Regions from separate parts of the Streptomyces sp. NPDC033229 genome, predicted to be linked through region 4. Evidence: riboswitches for the same ligand, from Rfam matches in the RefSeq annotation. Region 4 holds a riboswitch; each other region holds the start of a gene.
What was found. A riboswitch is a leader RNA that binds a small molecule or an ion and turns the genes downstream of it on or off. The one in region 4 is predicted to bind cobalamin.

Region 1: it holds a riboswitch for cobalamin, as region 4 does, so the genes downstream of both, ACZ53N_RS03665 (ribonucleoside-diphosphate reductase subunit alpha) here and metE (5-methyltetrahydropteroyltriglutamate--homocysteine S-methyltransferase) in region 4, are expected to answer to the same signal.
Region 2: it holds a riboswitch for cobalamin, as region 4 does, so the genes downstream of both, ACZ53N_RS09240 (cobalamin biosynthesis protein) here and metE (5-methyltetrahydropteroyltriglutamate--homocysteine S-methyltransferase) in region 4, are expected to answer to the same signal.
Region 3: it holds a riboswitch for cobalamin, as region 4 does, so the genes downstream of both, ACZ53N_RS11080 (CoA-acylating methylmalonate-semialdehyde dehydrogenase) here and metE (5-methyltetrahydropteroyltriglutamate--homocysteine S-methyltransferase) in region 4, are expected to answer to the same signal.

Annotation. Positions count from the first base shown of each region.
Region 1 covers NZ_JBVIQR010000002.1:382,292-387,994, forward strand. Annotated here, with positions in the region: gene ACZ53N_RS03660 (ribonucleotide-diphosphate reductase subunit beta) at 1-180, opposite strand, end outside; gene ACZ53N_RS03665 (ribonucleoside-diphosphate reductase subunit alpha) at 171-2,552, opposite strand; adenosylcobalamin-variant (AdoCbl-variant) riboswitch at 2,724-2,821, opposite strand; gene mctP (monocarboxylate uptake permease MctP) at 3,096-4,721, opposite strand; gene ACZ53N_RS03675 (DUF3311 domain-containing protein) at 4,718-4,927, opposite strand; gene ACZ53N_RS03680 (glycoside hydrolase family 3 protein) at 5,306-5,703, opposite strand, start outside.
Region 2 covers NZ_JBVIQR010000007.1:165,926-171,628, reverse strand. Annotated here, with positions in the region: gene ACZ53N_RS09260 (alpha/beta hydrolase family protein) at 1-813, opposite strand, end outside; gene ACZ53N_RS09255 (class II aldolase/adducin family protein) at 904-1,575, opposite strand; gene ACZ53N_RS09250 (inorganic phosphate transporter) at 1,689-2,927, shown strand; gene ACZ53N_RS09245 (hypothetical protein) at 2,960-3,208, shown strand; cobalamin riboswitch at 3,326-3,464, shown strand; gene ACZ53N_RS09240 (cobalamin biosynthesis protein) at 3,596-4,672, shown strand; gene ACZ53N_RS09235 (cobyric acid synthase) at 4,702-5,703, shown strand, end outside.
Region 3 covers NZ_JBVIQR010000009.1:107,643-113,345, forward strand. Annotated here, with positions in the region: gene ACZ53N_RS11070 (enoyl-CoA hydratase/isomerase family protein) at 1-446, opposite strand, end outside; gene ACZ53N_RS11075 (acyl-CoA dehydrogenase family protein) at 443-1,597, opposite strand; gene ACZ53N_RS11080 (CoA-acylating methylmalonate-semialdehyde dehydrogenase) at 1,594-3,093, opposite strand; cobalamin riboswitch at 3,298-3,472, opposite strand; gene ACZ53N_RS11085 (short-chain fatty acyl-CoA regulator family protein) at 3,548-4,957, opposite strand; gene aceA (isocitrate lyase) at 5,348-5,703, shown strand, end outside.
Region 4 covers NZ_JBVIQR010000003.1:162,125-167,827, reverse strand. Annotated here, with positions in the region: gene ACZ53N_RS04265 (MFS transporter) at 1-1,246, opposite strand, end outside; gene ACZ53N_RS04260 (endonuclease/exonuclease/phosphatase family protein) at 1,570-2,445, opposite strand; cobalamin riboswitch at 2,717-2,908, shown strand; gene metE (5-methyltetrahydropteroyltriglutamate--homocysteine S-methyltransferase) at 3,061-5,388, shown strand; gene ACZ53N_RS04250 (hypothetical protein) at 5,561-5,703, shown strand, end outside.

The DNA of each region.
Region 1 (5,703 bases), on a different contig from region 4:
GCCCGGGGACAGCTTGGCGAGGTCGGCGACGTCCGAGTGGAGGTCGACCTCCTCGACGGTCCAGGTGTTCTTGATTGCGTCGCGGTAGCGGTCGTAGAAGTCCGGGTACCGCATCGGGCGCAGCGTCAGCTCGAAGCCCGGGTCGAGCAGGTTCTTCTGTACGGGGGCGGTCACTGGCATGCCTCGCAGGACTCGGGGTTCTCAAGGGAGCAGGCGACGGCGTCCGCGTCGGGGACGGGGGCCTGCTGGACGGGGATGGTGGCGGCGGCGCCGGCCGAGCGGGCGATCCGGGTCGCCGGACGCGAGCGCAGGTAGTACGTCGTCTTGATGCCCTGCTTCCAGGCGTACGCGTACATCGAGCTGAGCTTGCCGATGGTGGGCGAGGCCATGAAGAGGTTCAGCGACTGGCTCTGGTCCAGGTACGGCGTACGGGCCGCGGCCATGTCGATCAGGGCGCGCTGCGGGATCTCCCAGGCGGTGCGGTAGAGGTCGCGCACCTCCTTGGGGATCCAGTTCATGTCCTGGATCGAGCCGTTGGCGTCCGTCATCGCGTCACGCGTGGTGCGGTCCCACACGCCGAGCTGCTTCAGGTCCTCCACCAGGTAGGTGTTGACCTGGAGGAACTCACCGGAGAGCGTCTCGCGCTTGAAGAGGTTGGAGACCTGCGGCTCGATGCACTCGTACACACCCGCGATGGAGGCGATGGTGGCCGTCGGCGCGATGGCGAGCAGCAGCGAGTTGCGCATGCCCGTCTTCGCGATCCGGGCGCGCAGCGCGTCCCAGCGGTCGGCCCAGCGCTGCTCGGCGTTCGGGTAGTGGTCGGGGTGCAGCACGCCGCGCGCGGTGCGGGTCGCGGCCCACGCCGGGTGCGGGCCGTGCCGCTCGGCGAGCTCGGCGGACGCCTCGTACGCCGCGAGCATGATGCGCTCGGAGATCCGGGTGGACAGCTCCTTCGCCTCGGCGGAGTCGAAGGGCAGCCGCAGCCGGAAGAAGACGTCCTGGAGACCCATCAGGCCGAGGCCCACCGGGCGCCAGCGGCTGTTGGAGTTCCCGGCCTGCTCGGTCGGGTAGAAGTTGATGTCCACGACGCGGTCGAGGAACGTCACGGCCGTGCGGACCGTGCGGTCGAGCTTCTCCCAGTCCATCTCGCCGTCGGTGCCCAGGTGCTGCGCCAGGTTGACGGAACCGAGGTTGCAGACGGCCGTCTCGCCGTCGTCGGTGACCTCGAGGATCTCGGTGCAGAGGTTCGAGGAGTGGACGACCTTGCCGGGCTCGGCGGTCTGGTTCGCGGTGCGGTTGGACGCGTCCTTGAAGGTCATCCAGCCGTTGCCGGTCTGCGCGAGGGTGCGCATCATCCGGGAGTACAGCACGCGCGCCGGGATCGTCTTGATCGCCTTGCCGTCGGCCTCGGCCTTGCGGTACGCCGCGTCGAACTCGTCGCCCCACAGGTCGACCAGCTCGGGGGTGTCGGCGGGGGAGAACAGCGACCAGTCGGAGTCCGCCTCGACGCGGCGCATGAACTCGTCCGGGATCCAGTGCGCGGTGTTGAGGTTGTGCGTGCGGCGGGCCTCCTCACCGGTGTTGTCGCGGAGCTCCAGGAACTCCTCGATGTCCGCGTGCCAGGTCTCCAGGTAGACACAGGCCGCGCCCTTGCGCCGGCCGCCCTGGTTGACGGCGGCGACGGAGGCGTCCAGCGTGCGCAGGAACGGCACGATGCCGTTGGAGTGGCCGTTGGTGCCGCGGATCAGCGAGCCGCGCGAGCGGATGCGCGAGTACGACAGGCCGATGCCGCCGGCGTGCTTCGACAGCCGCGCCACCTGGTGGTAGCGGTCGTAGATCGAGTCCAGCTCGTCCAGCGGCGAGTCCAGCAGGTAGCACGAGGACATCTGCGGGTGGCGGGTGCCGGAGTTGAAGAGCGTGGGGGAGGACGGCAGGTAGGAGAGCGTGCTGGTCAGCCGGTACAGCTCGGCCACGTCGTCCAGGGCCCGCGTCGAGTGGTCCTCGGCGAGGCCGCAGGCCACGCGCAGCAGGAAGTGCTGCGGGGTCTCGACGACCTGGCGGGTGATGGGGTGGCGCAGCAGGTAGCGGCTGTGCAGGGTGCGCAGGCCGAAGTAGCCGAAGCGGTCGTCGGCGCCGTCGGCGAGGGCGGCGTCCACGAGGGCGTCCAGGCGCTCGGCGTGGGTCACGACGAACGCGGCCGTCTCGTCGGCGATCAGACCCTCGCGGTGGCCGACCGCGACGGAGGCGGAGAAGGAGAGGGCGCCCTGTCCGGCCGCCTCGTCGGCGATCGCACGCGTGAGGAGTCGCGCGGCGAGCCGGGAGTACTCCGGCTCCTCGGCGATGAGCCCCGCGGCGGCCTCGGTGGCCAGGGACCGCAACTCGGCCTCGTCCGAGCCCGGGTGGCGGCCGCGCAGCGCGGCGGCGGCGACCTTGCCGGGGTCGGTGGCGGGCAGATCGGCGGTGAGGTCGGTCAGGGTGCGCAGCAGCGCGGTCCCGGGGCCGCCGGTCGCTTCCGCTGTCGCTGAGACCGGATCGGCGGGCGCGATGGTCACGTGGGGCTCTCCCTCGCTCGGCAGTGGTGTGGGCCGGGCGGGCGGGCGCGACGGGCGCGTACGGGAACACCCCTGCACCAGGGCATGCCACGCAGCGTCCATCGGCCCAACCCGCGAGACCCGGACGATTTCGACGCCCTGTTCCGAGCGGAGGCTCGAAAGGCGGGCGCGCTGTCGGCAGGTCCTCGGACTCTTGGGTACGTAAAACCGCACACATACACCGTTGCGGGACAGTTCCGGATTTCCACCGGATTCCCCTGCGGCGACAGCGAGGACGAGCATACATCTAGTGCTGCCACTCGTACGCGCCCCCACATGTTGTGTCGCGCGGTAATGAGCTGGGTGCGGAATGTGCTAGAGCGCCCGGGTGTTGGACCTCGAATCGCTTATCGCCTGAGCCCCCGTCACGGCCCTCCGAGGCCTCCCGCGAAGGCCCCCGAAGGGCCTCTGCGAGCGTCCCGGCGGCGCCCGCAAGGCGAAGGCCGCCGCCCCCCTGTTCGTCGGGGAGCGGCGGCCTCAGAGGCGCGGTCGGGGGTGTGGGGGTCAGTGGCCGCCGGGGGCACCCGCGGTGGCCGCCGGAAGCTTCTCCACCACGCCCGGGTCGCCCGCGTCGGCGGTGTAGTCCGACGCCTTCGTCTCGTCCACGCCGTCCGGCGCGCCGAGCTTTCTGAGGACGAAGGTGAGGACGATCACCACGATGACGTTGAGGACGAAGGCCGTGAGGCCGATGTAACCCTTCTCACCGATGAGGGGGACGAGATTCGTGTTGCCGAAGTGGTCCTGCGTGGCGCTCGGCGTGTCGTACGCCCGCCAGGTGCCGTAGATCATTCCGGCCGCCCAGCCGCCGAGCAGCGCCCAGCGGTGGCACCAGCGCGTGAAGAGCCCGCCCACCAGGGCCGGGACGGTCTGCAGGATCCAGATGCCGCCGAGCAGCTGGAAGTTGATCGCCACCGTCTTGTCCATGGTGAGCACGAAGACCAGCGCGCCGACCTTCACCAGCAGCGAGGCGAGCTTGGAGACCTTCGCCTCGTGCTCCGGCGTGGCGTCCGGCCTGATGAAGTCCTTGTAGATGTTGCGGGTGAACAGATTCGCGGCGGCAATCGACATGATGGCCGCCGGGACGAGCGCGCCGATCCCGATCGCGGCGAAGGCGACGCCCGTGAACCAGTCGGGGAACATGTTCTCGAAGAGTTGCGGGATGGCCAGCTGGCCGTTCTTGACCTTGACCCCGGCGGCGAGCGCCATGAAGCCGAGGATCGCCAGCAGCCCGAGCATCAGCGAGTACAGCGGCAGGATCGTGGTGTTGCGGCGGATGACGTTGCGGCTGCGGCTGGAGAGCACCGCCGTCACCGAGTGGGGATAGAGGAAGAGCGCCATCGCCGACCCGAGGGCGAGCGTCGCGTACGCCCACTGCGCCTGCGGCCCGGTCACCAGGGAGCCGCGCGGCTTGCCGGTCGCCGGGTTCTCGACCGCGAACGCCTCGCCCGCCTTCGCAAAGATGTCGTCGAAGCCGCCGAGCTTGATCGGGATGTAGATGATCGCCACGATGATCACGATGTAGATCAGCGCGTCCTTGACGAAGGCGATCAGCGCCGGCGCCCGCAGCCCGGAGGAATAGGTGTAGGCGGCGAGCACACCGAAGGCGATCAGCAGCGGCAGGTCCTTCATGAACCAGTTCGATCCGCCGCCGACGCCCATCACGTCCAGCACGGCCTGGATGCCGACGAGCTGGAGCGCGATGTACGGCATCGTCGCGAGGATGCCGGTGAGCGCGAGGGCCAGCGACAGCCCCTTGGACCCGAACCGGCCGCGGACGAAGTCCGACGAGGTGACATAGCCGTGCTTGTGCGCGACCGACCACAGCCGGGGCAGGAAGGTGAACACCAGCGGATAACAGAGGATCGTGTACGGCACCGCGAAGAACCCCGCCGCGCCGCCCGCGTAGATCGCCGCCGGGACGGCCACGAAGGTGTACGCGGTATAGAGGTCGCCGCCCAGCAGGAACCAGGTCACCCAGGTGCCGAACGAGCGCCCGCCCAGCCCCCACTCGTCGAGATTGTTCGCGTTCTCCGCGCGCCGCCACTTCGAGGCCAGGAACCCCATGACCGTGACGGCCAGGAAGAAGAAGATGAAGACGGCGAGCGCCACGCCGTTCACGCCGTCCTTCACCGCCGCTCACCACCCTTCCGGGCGCGCTCCTGGCGCCTGACGATCACGTACGCGATGACGGTGAGCGCGGTCGAGAGGACCACCCACAGCATCTGGTACCAGTAGAAGAACGGCATACCGATGAACGTGGGGGTGAGCCGGGAGTAGGAGTCGACCCACAGCATCGCGCCGAAGGGGATCGCCAGGCACACCCCCGCGACGACCATGGGCACGGTGACGGCGGACGCCGTACGCCCACCCTTGGGCCTGCCCTCCGACGACGCCGTGGACGGTGACGTCGTCGACTGCTGGGGCAGCTGCGCTGCCGACCCGGCCGACGGCTCGGCGGGTGGTTCGGTCGGTGGTTCCGTCATGGTGGTGACTCCCCCCTGTGTGATCACTGCGTGATGCGCAGGAAATCTAGGGGAGGGTGCTACTGGGCGTCACCCCCTGTCCGCATATCGGTATGGCAACGTCAGGTGGCGGAGAAGTGCGGGGCGCGGCGTGCTCGCCCGCCCGGAAGCCTTGGACATCGAATTCGCTGTCGAGGCGCGGCCTGCCGGTAGCTGAGGCGGCAGGGCGGCGGCCCCGGCGGCTGGACCGTGTCAGCTCTTGGCGGGTGCGGAATCGGCTACTCCGGCGAGGAGTTCCGCCGCCGCCTGGCCCGAGACGCGGGTCGCGCCGTGGGTGGCGAGGTGGACGGCGCCGGGGGTCGTGCTGCCGGGGACGCCCATTTCGATCACGACGGCGTCCGGGCGGCCGGTCAGCAGGTGGGTCAGCGCCTCCGACATCCACGCGTGCCGGGCGGCGTCGCGGACCACGACGACGAGCGGGCGGCCGGTGGCGGGGGTCAGGGCGGTGCGGTCCAGGAGGTCCGCGTCGGCGGCGAGGTCGGGCTGGGCCAGCCGGACGGACGTGGCGCCGGGGCGCAGTGCGCGCAGGGGGCCCGCCACGCCCCACGGGGTCTGCCGGTCTATGGCCAGGGTCGAGGTGGGGACGAGCT
Region 2 (5,703 bases), on a different contig from region 4:
CAGCAGGGGCCAGTCGAGGACGGGCGAGTCCATGACGAGTCCCACGACGCGGTGACACAGCGCGGAGTCCAGGGCGGCCAGCAGGGCCATGGTGGCGCCGGTGGACCAGCCGTGCAGGACGACGCGGCGCGCGCCGTAGCGGAGGGCGTAGCGGATGGCCGCGTCGAGATCGCGCCATTCCGCGGCGCCGAATCGGCTGATTCCGTTCGTCGGGCGGGGGGCGCCGGGGTCGCCCCGGTAGGCGACGTCCAGGACGGGGACCCGCAGGGCGCGCAGGAACGGCATGACGACCATGGGGTGCTCGCGGGTGGTGCCGAGGCCGTGCACGGTGATCACCCAGGTGTCGCGGGGGCCGGGCACGAACCAGGCGGGCAGCGGCCCCAGCTCGCCGGGTATCTCGACGTCGGCGTGGTCGAGGCCGAGGGCGTCGCGCGGGTTGCCGGAGTAGACCTGCGGGGTGAGCCACGCGCGCGTGCCCGGCAGCACCATGCCGTGGGTGACGCGCTCCAGGCGGCGCACGACGCAGTCGGCGGGGTGCTCGTCCCCGACGACGGGGCCGACCACGGCGTGCAGACCGCGCGCGACCAGCCCGTACGTACCGGGGCGCTCGCTGGCGAGGCTGCGGGTCAGAGTGACCGTGCCGTCTCCGGTGGCGTGCACCGTCAGCCGTGGTTCGCCGGGCGGCGGGCGGCCCGGCGCGGGCTTGAGGGCGGCGTCGCTCGCGTACCGTCCGGCCGCCAGGGCGGCCGCTCCGGCACCGAGTACGGTCGTGGCGGCCGTGACGAGAGGGGCCGCCGCTGTACGCGGGCGCATCCCCTCCAGTGTGTGGGGCTCCGGCGCCCCCGGCCAGCGGGCGGCCCCTCTCGTCACGGCCGCGGTCGGTCGGGGGCGCGGGGGCGGGGGTCAGCGCTGTCCGTAGCCGCGAAGTTTGTCGGCGACCTCGGCGACCTGGGCTCCGGTCAACAGCGTCGGGGTGTGGCCGGGGACGGTGGCGGCGGTCAGCCAGAGGCGGCACATCCATTCCAGCTGGGCCGTGCGGTCGTACGCCTGGTCGAGGGTGGTTCCGTAGGTGACCGTGCCGTGGTTGCGCAGCAGGGCGCCGGTGCGTCCGTCGAGGGCGTCCAGGAGGTGGCCGGCCAGTTCCTCGGTGCCGTAGAGGGCGTAGGGGGCGACCCGGACCGGTCCGCCGAGGGCCGCCGCCATGTAGTGGACCAGCGGCAGCTCGTCGACGAGGGTGGAGACGGCGGTGGCGTGGACGGCGTGGGTGTGCACGATCGCCCGGGCGTCGGTGGCGCGGTAGACGGCGAGGTGCATGGGCAGCTCGCTGGTGGGGGTCAGCTCGCCGAGGACCCGGCGGCCGTCGAGGTCGACGCCGACGGCGTCGTCGGGGCCGAGCCGGTCGTAGGGGACTCCTGAGGGAGTGACAAGAACAACATCGCCCACCCGGGCGGAGACGTTGCCGGAGGTGCCCACCACCAGCCCCTCCGAGGTGGTGCGACGGGCCGTGGTGACCACGTCCGCCCATGTCCGCGGGATCTCCCCGGGCCCGGCTATCCGGTCTTCGGTCGCTGTCATCGTTCTCCGCCTCCGGTTGGCGTCACTACTCGGTCCGTTCCAGTTCACCTTCCGTTCACCCAGGGTCCCTACGGTCGCCGCGTACCTGACCATCGAGCTGATTGCCTGGGTGAATGGAAAACATCACGCTTCTCATCGGGATCGTGATCGTCACGGCCTTGGTGTTCGACTTCACGAACGGTTTCCACGACACGGCCAACGCCATGGCCACCACCATCTCCACCGGGGCGCTCAAGCCCAAGACCGCGGTGGCCATGTCGGCCGTGCTCAATCTCGTCGGCGCGTTCCTGTCCGTGGAGGTCGCGGCGACGATCTCCAAGGGCATCGTCGACGAATCAGGCATCCGGCCGGAGATCATCTTCGCCGGACTGGTCGGCGCGATCGTCTGGAACCTGCTCACCTGGCTCGCCGGCCTTCCCTCCAGCTCCTCCCACGCGCTGTTCGGCGGTCTGATCGGCGCGACCATCGCCTCGGTGGGCACGGACGCCGTCCACGGTGAGGCCGTCGTCATGAAGGTCCTCATCCCCGCCGTCGTCGCCCCGGTCGTGGCCGGCCTGGCGACCGTGCTGGCGACCCGCCTGACCTACCGCGTGGCGCGCGACACCGACCCCGAGGCCAGTGCCAAGGGTTACCGCGCCGGGCAGATCGCCTCGGCCGCCCTGGTCTCCCTCGCCCACGGCACCAACGACGCCCAGAAGACCATGGGCATCATCACCCTCGCCCTGATCTCCGGCGGCGCGCTGGGCGCGGACGCCGACCCGCCGCTGTGGGTCATCGCCTCGGCCGGCATCGCCATCGCGCTGGGCACCTACCTCGGCGGCTGGCGCATCATCCGCACCCTGGGCAAGGGCCTCGCCGACATTCAGCCGCCGCAGGGCTTCGCCGCCCAGACCGGCGCCGCCGTCACCATCCTGGCCTCCTCCCACATCGGCTTCGCGCTCTCCACCACCCAGGTCTGTTCCGGTGCCGTCATGGGCGCGGGCCTGGGCCGCAAGGGCGGCGTGGTGCGCTGGTCCACCGCCGGGCGCATGGTCGCCGCCTGGGGCCTGACGCTCCCGGCCGCCGGCCTCGTCGGCGCCGGTGCCGCCCTCCTCGCCGACCGGGGCGACTGGGGCGTCGCCACGGTCGCCGTGCTCGCCCTCGCAGTCTGTGGCGCGATCTGGCTGGCCTCGCGCCGCAAGCCCGTGACGCACGACAACGTCAACGTGCTCGACGCCGCGGTCGCCGAGCCCGCCGGTGTCGTCACCACCGCCCTCCAGGCCGTCGCCCCGCCGCCGGCCGGGCTCCTCCCGGACCGGGTCGCCCCGGCTCCCCGCGAGCCCGAGCGCACCCCGGCCGCCGCGACCGGCTGACGCCGGACCCGCCAGCCTTAAGGAAGTACGCAATGAACATCGACTGGGCAGCTCTCGGCCAGGTCTTCGGCGTCAGCCTCGTCGTCACCGTCGCGATGGTGGGCGTCTTCACCCTCGGCATCGTCGGCACCTCCCGCAAGCCCCAGGGCACGCGGGACGGCGCCGCCGGTGCGGCGGCGGCCACCACGGCCCCGACCGCGGCGGCGCGCACCGGCGCGTACGCCTGCTTCGCGCTGTGCGCGGCGGCCGTCGCGTACGGGATCTACCTCATCGTCGCCTGATCGTCCGTCGGCGACAGTCCACCCACGGCCCGGGGCGGCCATGGCCGCAGGTCAAACGTGAGTTGACGGCCGTTCCCGGGCCGTGGTGGACTTCCGGGGCCAAACGGCGACAGCAAGAGGAAGCCGGTGTGAGTCCGGCGCGGTCCCGCCACTGTCACCGGGGAGCGCTCCCCCACCCCGTGGGTCCATAGGGGTCACGGCTCGCCGAAGCGAGCTGGAAGACCGGGGGCGGCGCCGATCCGGGAGCCAGGAGACTCTGGTCGCCGGTCACGTCGAACCAGGGCGCGGACCCTGAGTGAGGACACATCGCGATGCCCGGCTGCCGCCCCACACCCCCTCCCTCCGCCTTCCGTGCACCCCTCCGAGGCATGACGGCGGTCTGATCCGATGCGTGCCGATCACGTCGGTTTCGCGTCCGGTGCCGCGCTCGGCTTTCTCGGCGACCTCCTCGTGGGCGACCCCCGCCGCGGCCACCCCGTGGCCGCCTTCGGGCGCGCCGCGCAAGGCGTCGAGCGACGACTGTGGCGCGACCACCGCGGCTACGGCGCCCTGCACACCCTGGTGTGCGCGGGCGGCACCGCCGCGGCCGCCGGGCTGCTGACCCGTGCCGTACGGAACTCCCCCCGCGCGCACGTCGCGCTGACCGCCGCCGCCACCTGGGCCGTGCTCGGCGGCACGTCCCTGGGCCGGGAGGCCCGGGCCGTCGGCGGCGCCCTGGCCGCCGGGGACCTGGACGTCGCCCGGGAGCGGCTGCCGCATCTGTGCGGCCGTGACCCGCAGTCACTGGACGCGCAGCAGATCGCGCGGGCGGTCGTCGAATCCGTCGCCGAGAACACCTCCGACGCCGTGGTGGGCGCCCTCGTCTGGGGCGCCCTCGGCGGTGTGCCCGGGCTCGTCGGCTTCCGTGCGGTCAACACCCTGGACGCGATGGTCGGCCACAGGTCCGCGCGCTACCGGCGGTTCGGCTGGGCCTCGGCCCGTCTCGACGACGTCGTCGGCTGGCCCGGCGCCCGGCTCACCGCCGCCCTCGCCGTCCTGGCCGGCCCCGACCCGCGCGGCGCCTGGCGGGTGGCGCGGCGCGACGCCGCCCGGCACCCCAGCCCCAACGCCGGCCCCGTCGAGGCCGCCTTCGCCGGGGCCCTCGGCGTCCGGCTGGGCGGCACCCTCGCCTACGCGGGCCGCGTCGAACACCGTCCCGTCCTGGGCGCGGAGCTCCGCCCGGTCCGGGCGGCCGACATCGAGCGCGCGGTACGGCTCTCGCGCCGGGTGTCGCTGCTGGCCCTCGGGGTCGCGATCGCCGGGCGGTACGCCGTCACCGGCGCGCGGGCCGCGACGTGCTCCACGAGCGGTGCGCCGACCGGCCGCGCCCTGGGCAGACTTCCGGCAGCCGTCCCGGTCGTACGGACAGCACTACGGACCACCCGACGGGTCATAGCTCCCACGCAGCGCAGGAGGAACCGGTGACAGCGGACAGGAGCGGGCCCACGGGCCCGCTGGGCGGGGGCCTGCTGGTGGCCGGGACCACCTCGGACGCGGGCAAGAGCGTGGTCACGGCCGGGATCTGCCGGTGGCTGGTCCGCAAGGGCGTCAAGGTCGCGCCCTTCAAGGCGCAGAACATGTCGCTGAACTCGTTCGTGACGCGTGAGGGCGCCGAGATCGGCCGGGCGCAGGCCATGCAGGCCGCCGCCGCCCGCGTCGAGCCCAGCGCCCTGATGAACCCCGTCCTCCTCAAGCCCGGCAGCGACCGCAGCAGCCAGGTGGTGCTGCTGGGCAAGCCGGTGGGCGAACTCAGCGCGCGCGGGTACTTCGGAGGGCCAGGGGCGTCTGGGGAGTCGTCGGGCGCGTCGCTGTACGGCGGGCGGCGGGAGGCGCTGCTCGGGACGGTGACGGAGTGTCTGGAGGAGCTGCGACGTACACACGACGCGGTGATCTGTGAGGGCGCCGGCAGTCCCGCCGAGATCAATCTGCGCCGCACGGACATCGTCAACATGGGCATCGCCCGCGCGGCCCGGCTGCCGGTCGTGGTGGTCGGCGACATCGACCGGGGCGGGGTCTTCGCGTCCTTCTTCGGTACGACGGCATTGCTGTCCCGCGAGGATCAGGCACACATCGCGGGCTACATGGTCAACAAGTTCCGGGGCGATGTGACGCTCCTGGAGCCGGGCCTGGACATGCTGCGGGACCTCACCGGCCGACCCACCGTGGGCGTGCTGCCCTTCGCGCACGGCCTCGGCATCGACGAGGAGGACGGTCTGCGGGTCTCGATGCGCGGCGCGGTGCGCGAGTCGGTGGTGGCCCCGCCGCACGGCGCGGACGTGCTGCGGGTCGCGGTGTGCGCGGTGCCGCTGATGTCGAACTTCACGGACGTCGACGCGCTGGCCGCGGAGCCGGGCGTGATCGTGCGCTTCGTGGACCGTCCGGAGGAGCTGGCCGACGCCGATCTGGTGATCGTGCCGGGCACCCGGGGGACGGTGAAGGCACTGGCCTGGCTGCGT
Region 3 (5,703 bases), on a different contig from region 4:
GGCACGAAACCGATGCCTGTCTCGGGCATCGCGACCTTGGAGCGCTCGGTGACGATCCGCACGCTGCCGTGGGCCGAGATCCCCACTCCCCCGCCCATCACGATGCCGTCCATGAGGGCGACGTACGGCTTGGGGTAGCGGGCGATACGGGCGTTGAGCCGGTACTCGTCGCGCCAGAAGGCCGCGGAGGCGTCACCGCCGGCGCGGGCGTCGGCGTGGATGGACCGGATGTCGCCGCCCGCGCACAGCCCCCGCTCGCCCTCGCCGCTGATCACGACGGTCTCGACGGCGGGGTCGTGCTCCCAGGTGGTGAGGGCCTCGTCGATGCGGCGCACCATGGTGTGGCTGAGGGCGTTGAGGGCCTTCGGCCGGTTGAGGGTGAGGTACGCGGCGCGGCCCTCGGTGCGCAGCAACACACAGTCGTCCGTGCCGTCCGTCGGGGTCATCGGGCGTCTCCCGTCAGTCCGCGGGCCACGATCAGGCGCATGATCTCGTTCGTTCCTTCCAGGATCCGGTGCACTCGAAGATCTCGGACGATCTTCTCGATGCCGTACTCGGTGAGGTAGCCGTAGCCCCCGTGCAGTTGCAGGGCGCGGTCGGCGACCAAGTAGCCGGTGTCGGTGGCGAAGCGTTTGGCCATGGCGCACAGCTGGGCCGCCTGGGGGTCGTCGCGGTCCAGGGCCTCCGCGGCCTGGCGGACCAGGGCGCGGGCGGCGGCGAGTTCGGTCGCCATGTCGGCGAGGCGGAACCGCAGCGCCTGGGCGTCGAGCAGCGGTGCCCCGAACGCCTCCCGGTCGGCGAGGTACTCCAGGCTGCGGTGCAGGGCGTTCTGTCCGCCGCCGAGGGAGCAGGCGGCGATGCCGAGCCGGCCGCCGTTGAGCCCGTTCATGGCGATGCGGAAGCCGTCGCCCTCGGCGCCGAGCCGACGGTCGGCCGGAAGGCGGACGCCGTCCAGGACGACCTGGCGGGTGGGCTGGGCGTTCCAGCCCATCTTCTTCTCGTCGGGACCGAAGGACAGCCCGGGGTCGTCCCGTTCGACGACGAACGCCGAGATGCCGCCCGGCCCCTCCCCGCCCGTGCGCGCCATGACGATGTACACCTCGGCGGCCCCGGCGCCGGAGATGAACTGCTTCACGCCGGTCAGGACATAGGAGTCCCCGTCGCGTGCGGCCCGGGTCCGCAGCGCTGCGGCGTCGGAGCCCGCGCCCGGCTCGGTCAGGCAGTAACTGCCGAGGGTGTCCATCGAGCACAGCCGGGGCAGCCAACGGGCGCGCTGGGCCTCGTCGCCGTAGCGGTCGATCATCCAGCCGACCATGTTGTGGATGGAGAGGTAGCCGGCGATGGAGGGACAGCCGGTGGCCAGCACCTCGAAGATCAGCACGCCGTCCGCTCGGGTGAGGCCGGAGCCGCCCGCCTCCTCCCGTACATAGACCCCGCCGAGGCCGAGCCCCGCGGCCTTGCGCAGCACGTCGAGGGGGAAGTGTTTGTCCTGGTCCCAGGCTACGGCGTGCGGGGCGAGGTGTTCCCGCGCGAAGTCCAGCGTCGTTTCGGCCATCGCGAGCTGGTCCTCGGTGAGGCCCGTCGTCATGGCGCTCATCCCATCGTGGGGATGGTGAAGCTCGCGCCCTCCTTGACCCCGGAGGGCCAGCGCGAGGTGACGGTCTTGGTGCGGGTGTAGAAGCGGATGGCGTCCGGGCCGTGCTGGCCCAGGTCGCCGAAGCCGGACCGCTTCCAGCCGCCGAAGGTGTGGTACGCGACCGGCACGGGGATCGGGACGTTGACGCCGATCATGCCGGTGTCCACGCGCCGGGTGAAGTCGCGGGCGGTGTCCCCGTCGCGGGTGAAGATCGCGACGCCGTTGCCGAAGGCGTGCTCGGAGGGCAGCCGCAGTGCCTCCTCGTAGTCCGCCGCGCGGACCACCGACAGGACGGGCCCGAAGATCTCCTCCTGGTAGATCCGCATGTCCGGGGTGACCCGGTCGAAGAGGGAGGCGCCGGCGAAGAAGCCGTTCTCGTGCCCGGCGAGGGTGAAGCCGCGCCCGTCCACGACGAGTTCGGCGCCCTCCTCCACTCCGAGGTCCACATAGCCGCGGACCCGGTCGACGGCGTCGCGGCCGACGAGGGGGCCGAAGTCGGCGTCGGGGTCGTCGGACCGGCCGATCCGCAGGGTGCCGATCCGCTCCTTGAGGCGGGTGACCAGCGCGTCGGCGGTGTCCTCGCCGACGGGTACGGCGACGGAGATCGCCATGCAGCGCTCCCCGGCCGAGCCGTAGCCCGCGCCGATCAGGGCGTCGACGGCCTGGTCGAGGTCGGCGTCGGGCATCACGATCAAGTGGTTCTTGGCACCGCCGAAGCACTGGGCCCGCTTGCCGTGGGCGGCGGCCGTGGCGTAGATGTGGGCCGCGATCGGGGTCGAGCCGACGAAGCCGAGCGCCTGCACCCGCGGGTCCTCGAGCAGGGTGTCGACGGTTTCCTTGCCGCCGTTGACGACGTTGAGCACACCGGGCGGCAGCCCCGCCTCCAGGAACAGCTCGGCGAGCCGCAACGGGACGGACGGGTCGCGCTCGGAGGGCTTGAGGACGAAGGAGTTGCCGCAGGCGATGGCCGGGGCGGCCTTCCACAGCGGGATCATCGCGGGGAAGTTGAACGGGGTGATGCCCGCCGTCACGCCGATCGGGCGGCGCAGGGAGTGCACGTCGATGCCGGTCCCGGCGTTGTCGGTGAAGTCGCCCTTGAGCAGGTGCGGGATGCCGGCGGCGAACTCCACCACCTCCAGACCGCGCTGGATGTCGCCGAGCGCGTCGGGGACCGTCTTGCCGTGCTCACAGGACAGCAGCCGGGCGAGGGATTCCTTCTCACCCTCGACGAGCTGGAGGAAGCGCAACAGGACGCGGGCCCGGCGCTGCGGGTTCCACTCGCCCCACTCCCGCTGGGCCTCGGCCGCGTCGGCGACGGCCGCCTCGGTCTCGGCCCGGTTCGCCAGGGGCACCCGGGCCTGCACGGCGCCGGTGTTGGGGTCGTACACATCGCCGTAGGCACCCGATGTTCCCGGGGTGTGCCTGCCGCCGATGAAATGGGTGAGTTCACGGACCATGGGAGAGCCTGCTCTCGTCAGGTGAGATCCGAGGACGGCGCGAAGCGTCCGGCGGAGAGCGCGGGTTGCGCGCGGCCGCCGACGGGTCGCGGGACGCGAAGGGCCAGGAACCGTCAGCGAGCGGGAACAGCCGCTCGCCGCGCCGGATCACCAGGGTCGTGGGTACGGACCGGTGCCATACGTGTCTGCTCCATCCTCGTGGAAAACACGGAACGTTCCGCGGCCGGTATCCTGACTCCCGGATCAGCGCGCGTCCCGGTGCCTTCCCGACATCCCGCTCGTCAGTGGCGTGTACCGCGAGGACGAACTCCCCGGTCACAGTGGCGGGACCGTGCCGGATTCACACCGGCTTCCCTGCACCGCGGACCTTGTCCTCCGAACATATAGTTGGACGTCCTAGTAAGTCCAGGGTCTCCTGGCCCGGAGTGTCAGCGGCCCGGATCAAGGCCTCGGTTCAGTGGGGCCCGGTGTCCCGCACCGGGTACGGCACGAAGGTGCTGCGGTTCTCGTCGACGGCGAGGGGCCGGCCGAGCGGTGGGACGGCCCGCTGCGGGCAGTCCAGGCGTTCGCAGATCCGGCAGCCCATGCCGATGGGGGTGGCGGCCGAGGCGTTGTCCAGGTCGAGTCCGTCGGAGTAGACGAGCCGGGAGGCGTGGCGGATCTCGCAGCCGAGCCCGATGGCGAAGGTCTTGCCGGGCTCGCCCCAGCCGCCCCGGTGCCGGGTGACGGTGCGGGCGGTCCACAGATGGCGCTGCCCGTCCGGCATCGCCGCGATCTGCACATGGATGCGGCCGGGAGAGGCGAATGCCTCGTAGACGTTCCACAGCGGGCAGGTGCCGCCGGCCCGGGAGAAGTGGAATCCGGTGGCCGACTGCCGTTTGGACATGTTGCCCGCGCGGTCGACCCGTACGAACGAGAACGGCACCCCGCGCAGCCGCGGGCGCTGGAGCGTGCTGAGCCGGTGACAGACGGTCTCGTAGCCGAGCCCGAAGCGGTCGGCGAGCCGCTCGATGTCGTACCGCAGCTCCTCCGCCGCGGCGTGGAACTCGCGGTACGGCAGGATCAGCGCGGCGGCGACGTAGTTGGCGATGCCGATCCGGGCCAGCGGCCGGACGACGGAGTCTTCCTCGTAGTCCTCCGAGGCGAGCCGGGTGAGTTCCCCGCCGTACTCCAGCAGGGCGAGCTGGGTCGCCATCCGGAAGGCCTGCTGGCCGGGGCGCAACCGGTTCGACAGGCGCAGCACCCGCGCGCGGGGGTCGTAGCTGTGGAGGTGGTCGGGGTCGGCGGCGATGCGGACCCCGTGGCGTTCGGCGAGCCGGGCGGCCAGGGCCGGCAGCACCCCGCCGGGGCGGATGCCGATCTCTGCGGCCAGCTCCTCGGCGGCGGTGTCGATGGTGTGGAGGTAGTTCTGCCGACGGTAGAAGAACTCCCGGATCTCCTCGTGGGGCGGGCGCGGCAGGGCCGGGTCGTCGGTGCCGCGCCGCTCGGCGACCTCCGCGAGCCGCTCGGTCAGGGCCTGGTTGCGCCGGCCCAGGTCGAGCAGCACCGCCGCGACGGCGGGCAGCCGGGAGGCGAGTTCCGACAGATCGGTGGGTGAGACGCGGGCGGCGGCCACCTCGTCGGCGAGGGCTTCGCGCAGGTCGGCCAGGACACGTCCGGTGTCGCGCTCGGAGAAGAAGCCGGGGTCCACACCGAACGCCTCGGTGAGCCTCAGCAGTACGGGCACGGTGAGCGGGCGGGAGTCGTGCTCCATCTGGTTGAGGTAGCTGGGCGAGATGGCGAGCATCCGGGCCAGTTGGGCCTGGCTGAGCCGCCGTTCCTCGCGCAAGCGCCGCAGTCGCACCCCCGCGTAGGTCTTGCTCATGCCTTGCTCACGGTCCTGCTCACGGTCGCGCTCACCCAGACCCCTTCGGCCGCCCCCGGCTCCGTACGGCCACCCTAGCCGGGAGCAGGAGGCTTCGCGGACTTGGCGGTTGGCAAAGTTGGCAAGATTGGCAAACAAGCCCGGGAAGATTCACAGAACTTGGCAACCGGCCATGCTTGATGGCACTGAGTGCCACTGTCAGAGTCGTAGCACGGCCCACCGGAGCCCCCGCTTCTCACCATTGCCCGCTCAACGGGGGCCCGGCGGGCCGCACTTACCGGGGGAAGCACTCCCCTTCGCATTCTTGGCAGAAGTCCGGGCGGGTCCGGCGCGGATGCGCTGCGGACCCGGCGCGGGTCCGACGCGACACGGCGACACTGGGAGACGGTCATGGCGCAGGTAGGGACGACGACGGCCGAGGAGCTGGCACAGAGGTGGGCGACGGACCCGCGCTGGCAGGGCGTACGGCGCTCGTACGGCGCCGAGGACGTGGTGCGGCTGAGCGGCAGCGTCCGGGAGGAGCACACCCTGGCCCGGCGCGGCGCCGAGCGGCTGTGGCGGCAGCTCCACGAGCGTGACTACATCCACGCGCTCGGCGCGCTGACCGGCGGCCAGGCCGTCCAGATGGTCAAGGCGGGGCTGCAGGCCGTCTACCTGTCCGGCTGGCAGGTCGCCGCCGACGCCAACCAGGCCGGGCACACCTACCCCGACCAGAGCCTGTACCCCGTCAACTCCGTACCGACCGT
Region 4 (5,703 bases):
CGGGCGCCGGCAGATCGCGCAGGCGCCGCAGCGGGGAGAGCAGCAGGGGCAGAGGGACGAGCAGGAAGCCCGCGGCGCACACCCATACGGCGGCGCGCGGCCCGGCGGCGGACGCCACGGCCCCGCCGAGCAGGGCGCCGAGCGGCATGGTGCCCCAGACCATGAAGCGCAGGGTGGCGTTCATCCGCCCGAGGAGCGCGTCGGGGCACAGCAGTTGCCGGAAGCTGACCTGGGCGACGTTGTAGACCACCGCGCCGAAGAAGACGGCCGCGGAGGCGACCGCGAACCAGACGGCGGCGGCGCCGTGTCCGGCCAGCGGCCACAGCAGCGCGAACGGCCCGGTGACGACGGTCGACAGCCAGATGACCCGGGCCTGGCCGACCGCGCGGGCGAGCGCTCCCGCGCACAGCGCGCCGGCCAGTCCGCCGACGGCCGAGGCCGACAGCATCAGTCCGAGCACCCCGGGGGGCAGGCCGAGCTCCCGCACCAAAAACACCGTCTGCACGGACATCAACATCGCGGAGAAGAAGTTCGCGACCCCGGTGGCGCAGGCGATCATACGGAGGACGGGATGGCGGAGGACGAACACGAGGCCCTCCGCGACCTGGGCCCGCAGCGGGACGCCCGCGACGGGCGCGGGCCGCGGCTCACGGGCGCGGATCCCGCGCAGGAAAAGCGCCGAGACGAGGTAGCCGATCGCGTCGGCCAGCAGGGCGACGGGCGCCCCGAGCAGCTGCACCAGGGCGCCGCCCAGCCCCGGCCCCGCCACCTGGGCGGACGAACGAGCCGTCTCCAGGGCGCCGTTGCCCGCGACCAGCTGCTCCCGGGGGAGCAGGCCGGGCAGGTAGCTCTGGTGCGCGATGTCGAAGAACACGGTGGCCACACCGGTGATGAGGGCGGCCACGTACAGCTGCGCCATGGTCAGCGCCCCGGCCCACGCCGCGAGCGGCAGGCTCAGCATGGTCACGGCCCGTACGACGTCGGTGCGGATGAGCAGGGGCAGCCGCCGCATCCGGTCCACCCAGGCTCCGGCGGGCAGCCCGACCAGCAGGAACGCCGCGGTCTCGGCGGCGGTCAGCAGCCCGACCTCCATGGGCGACGCGTCGAGCTCGATGACGGCCACCAACGGCAGGGCCACCACGGTCACTTGGGCACCGATCTGGCTCACCGCTGCCCCGGAGAGCAGTAATCGGAAGTCGTAGTTCCGTAAGAGCCCTGAGCACACCGGCTTCACTGACGAGGACATTTGGCAGACATTTGGTGATGAGGGTGGGCACAGTCAAAAGGATCCGGGTACTTCCGGACAGTTTTGTTCGTAATGCGGACAACTCGTGGTGACGTTGGGGCGAAAGGTTTCATACTGTTGCTTGAACGTCACCCAGGGTGGCCTGCGACGGAAGCGTTTTCTGCGGTTCCGGTGCGCCGAGGGGGGCCTGATGTTCGAATGTCCGATAGTCGGTGCCGTGCCCGGGGTGGATCGGTTCAAAGTGGTGACACTCGGGCGGCTTTGAGATAAGCGGCGATGAGATGGGCGGCTCGGGGAGGAGTGTCCGGGAGTGTCCGGCTGCCCTACAGCTCCACGTCCGCCTGCACCGGCAAGTGATCGCTGGGGAACTGCCCGCCCTGCTGGAAGACGTTGATGGCCGCGCGCCGGGTCCGCACCCGGGGCGAGGTGAGGATCCAGTCGATGCGGTCGCCGTCCGGCACGAGTGGCCGGTATCCGTGGAAGGTCGCGTACTGCGCCCCGCGCCGGTCGGCCGCGTCCCAGGAATCCACGAGCGAACCCTGGTCGAGCATCGTGCCGTAGACGGGGTTGCCGTGTGCGGGGACGTTGAAATCGCCGGTGACGATCCGGGGGAGGGCCGGATCCAGACCGCGCAGCCGAGTGGTGATCAGCGCGGCGGAGCGCTCGCGCGCGTACTGGTGGGCGTGGTCGAGATGGGTGTTGAAGGCATAGAACTCGCCCCCGGTGAGCAGATCCCGGAACCGGACCCAGGTGACCATCCGGATCACGGTGTTGCCCCAGGTCGCGGAGCCGATGAGATACGGGGTGTCGGAGAGCCAGAAGTGGTCGTACGCGACGGGGGCGAGCCGCCGCACGTCATGGAAGACGGCGGCGAACTCATCACGGCTGCCTCCCGCGCGGCCCGTGCCGATCCACGCGTAGCGCGGCCCGAGATCGTCGGCGATGTCCCGCAGCTGCGCGTACAGCCCCTCCTGGGTGCCGAGGAGATGAGGGCGTTCCTGGCGCAGCAGCGCGCGGGTGACAGGCCGGCGATCGGCCCAGGTGTGGGGCGGGGTGTCGGAGGCGTAGCGGAGGTTGAAGCTCATCACCCGCAGCGGACTTCGGCCGCCACCACCCCCGACGGGCCCGGCCGCGGCCGACGCGGCCACGGCCCGCAGCGCGGTGCGGCGGTCGAAAGGAGCGTGCGCGAAGGCGGTCACGGCGTCTCCAGGGTCCGGGCGAGGTCCGGGTACCGAGGATTCTCATGCGTCGCAGGGGCCGCCGCAACGGTGCCGTGGGTGACACGTGCGGGGGGTTGTGACGGCGTCCGTCGACGGGCGGCGGCGCCCCCGGGGGCGCCGCCGGGCGTGTCGGCGCGGCTCGCGCGAGGGCCCGGCCCCCCTCTTTTCCGCCACCACACGCCAAGATCGAATCCTTGCGCGGATTCCCCTACCGGCACTTCGACATTGTGTCTAGGGTGGGAGACGCAGCTGGTTCGCCCCGCCCGCCAGGCGGGAGCGTCGCAAGAGGGAACCCGGTGGGAATCCGGGACTGCCCCGCAGCGGTGAGTGGGAACGACCGCCGTCATACGCACTGGACGCCCACGCGTCCGGGAAGCGACGGCCAGTAGGTGCCCGACGGCCCCAAGGCCCAGGGCGCGCCCGCGAGTCCGAAGACCTGCCACTGCCCGCGCGCCACCCGCGCGCGGTGATCTCGGTGGCCTCGAGGGAGGGCCGGCGGTGGCAGGCAGGCGTGCCCGGCACGCCCGCCCTCTTCGTCGTCCCTTCGCGCCCGGGTCCGCCGTGGTCATTCCGCGACTCGCGAAGGAGAGTTCCGTGACCGACCGCATCGCCACCCCGCCCTCCCGGGCCACCGTCCACGGCTACCCCCGCCAGGGCCAGGGCCGTGAGCTGAAGAAGGCCATCGAGGGCTACTGGGCGGGCCGCGTCACCGCCGACGCCCTGCACACCACCGCCGCCACCCTGCGCCGCACGGCCTGGCGCCAGTTGACCGAAGCCGGTGTGGACGAGGTCCCCACCGGTGACTTCTCGCTCTACGACCACGTCCTGGACACCACGGTCATGGTCGGCGCCATCCCCGAGCGGCACCGCACCGCCGTCCGGGACAACGCCCTGGACGGCTACTTCGCCATGGCCCGCGGCACCCAGGAGGCCCCGCCGCTGGAAATGACGAAGTGGTTCGACACCAACTACCACTACCTCGTCCCCGAACTGGGCCCGGACACCGTCTTCACCGCCGACCCCGCCAAGCCGCTCGGCGAACTGCGCGAGGCCCTCGCCCTCGGCCACACGGCCCGCCCCGTCCTGGTCGGCCCGGTCACCTATCTGCTCCTCGCCAAGCCGGCCCCCGGCGCCCCGGCGGACTTCCAGCCCCTCACCCTCCTCGACCGGCTGCTCCCCGTGTACGCCCGGGTGCTGGCCGAGCTGCGGGCCGCGGGCGCCGAGTGGGTCCAGCTCGACGAGCCCGCCCTCGTGCAGGACCAGCCCCCCGCCGTCCTCAGCGCCGCCACCCGCGCCTACCGCGACCTCGGCGCGCTCGCCGACCGGCCCAGGATCCTGGCCGCCGCCTATTTCGACCGCCTCGGTGACGCCCTGCCCGTCCTTGCCAAGTCACCCGTCGAGGGTCTGGCCCTGGACTTCACCGGCCCCGCCGCCGCCAATCTCGAAGCCCTCGCCGCGGCCGGCGGTGTGCCGGGCAAGCGCCTCGTCGCCGGCGTCGTCGACGGACGCAACATCTGGCTCAACGACCTCGAACACTCGCTGGCCACCCTCGCCACCCTCCTCGGTCTCGCCGGCCGGGTGGACGTGGCACCGTCCTGCTCGTTGCTGCACGTCCCCCTCGACGCCACCGCCGAACGCGACGTGGACCCCCAGGTCGCCCGCTGGCTCGCCTTCGCCCGCCAGAAGACCGAGGAGATCGTCACCCTCGCCCGCGGACTGAACGAGGGCACGGACGTCATCGCCCCGCAGCTCGCAGCCAATCGCTCCGCCCGCGCCTCCCGCGCCGCCTCCGCCCTCACCCACGACCCGGCCGTCCGGGCCCGCGCCGCGGCCGTCACCGAGCGGGACACCCGCCGCCCGCAGCCGTACGCCGAGCGGACCGCCGCCCAGCGGGCCCGGCTGAACCTGCCGCTGCTGCCCACCACGACCATCGGCTCGTTCCCGCAGACCACCGAACTGCGCACCGCTCGTGCCGACCTGCGCTCGGGACGGATCGACGCCGCCGGGTACGACGAGCGCATCGCCGCCGAGATCCGCGACGTCCTCGCCTTCCAGGAGAAGGCCGGGCTGGACGTCCTCGTCCACGGCGAGCCCGAACGCAACGACATGGTCCAGTACTTCGCGGAGCGGCTCACCGGCTACCTCGCCACCCAGCACGGCTGGGTGCAGTCCTACGGCACCCGCTATGTCCGTCCGCCGATCCTGGCCGGTGACATCTCCCGCCCCGAGCCCATGACCGTGGCCTGGACGAGCTACGCCCAGTCGCAGACCGAGCGCCCGGTCAAGGGCATGCTCACCGGGCCCGTCACCATGCTCGCCTGGTCCTTCGTCCGCGACGACCAGCCGCTCGCCGACACCGCCCGCCAGGTCGCCCTGGCCCTGCGCGATGAGGTCGCCGACCTGGAGGCCGCCGGGACCGCCGTCATCCAGGTCGACGAGCCCGCGCTGCGCGAGACGCTGCCGCTGCGCACCGCCGACCGGCCCGGCTACCTGGCCTGGGCGACCGAGGCGTTCCGGCTGACCACCGCGGGCGTCCGGGCGGACACCCAGATCCACACCCACATGTGCTACGCCGAGTTCGGGGTCATCATCGGCGCCATCGAGGAGCTGGACGCCGACGTCATCAGCCTGGAGGCGGCCCGCTCGCACATGCAGGTCGCCGACGAACTCGCCGTGGCCGGATACGGGCACGAGGTGGGCCCGGGCGTCTACGACATCCACTCGCCCCGTGTGCCGGGCGTCGAGGAGACCGCCACCCTGCTGCGCAAGGGGCTCGGCGCCATCCCCGCCGAGCGTCTGTGGGTCAACCCCGACTGCGGCCTGAAGACGCGGGGCTGGAGCGAGGTCCGCGCCTCCCTGGAGCATCTGGTCGAGGCGGCCCGGCAGGTGCGGGCCGAGCTGACGGGTCCTGACGCGCGCTGACGCCGGTCACCGCCGCTCTGATCAGGGGCGGCAGCGGGCGCGGCCCGGCGCCGATGTGCCGGGCCGCGCCCGCTGTTCACGGCCAATCCCGCTCAAGTGGCCCAAATCCCAACGGACTCTCATGATTGACTGCCCCCACCGGTCATGCCCCCCACAGGAGAGGACGGCCACGATGAGCAGGCGCCCCGAGCCGCGTCGAATGATCATCGGTGGGGAGGAGGCGGTGGTGGTGGCCCCCGAGGAGTACGAGCGCCTGGCGACCACCCGCAGACAGGTGGGCGCGCAGGGCGCCCGTATCCGCGTCCTCAAACAGGA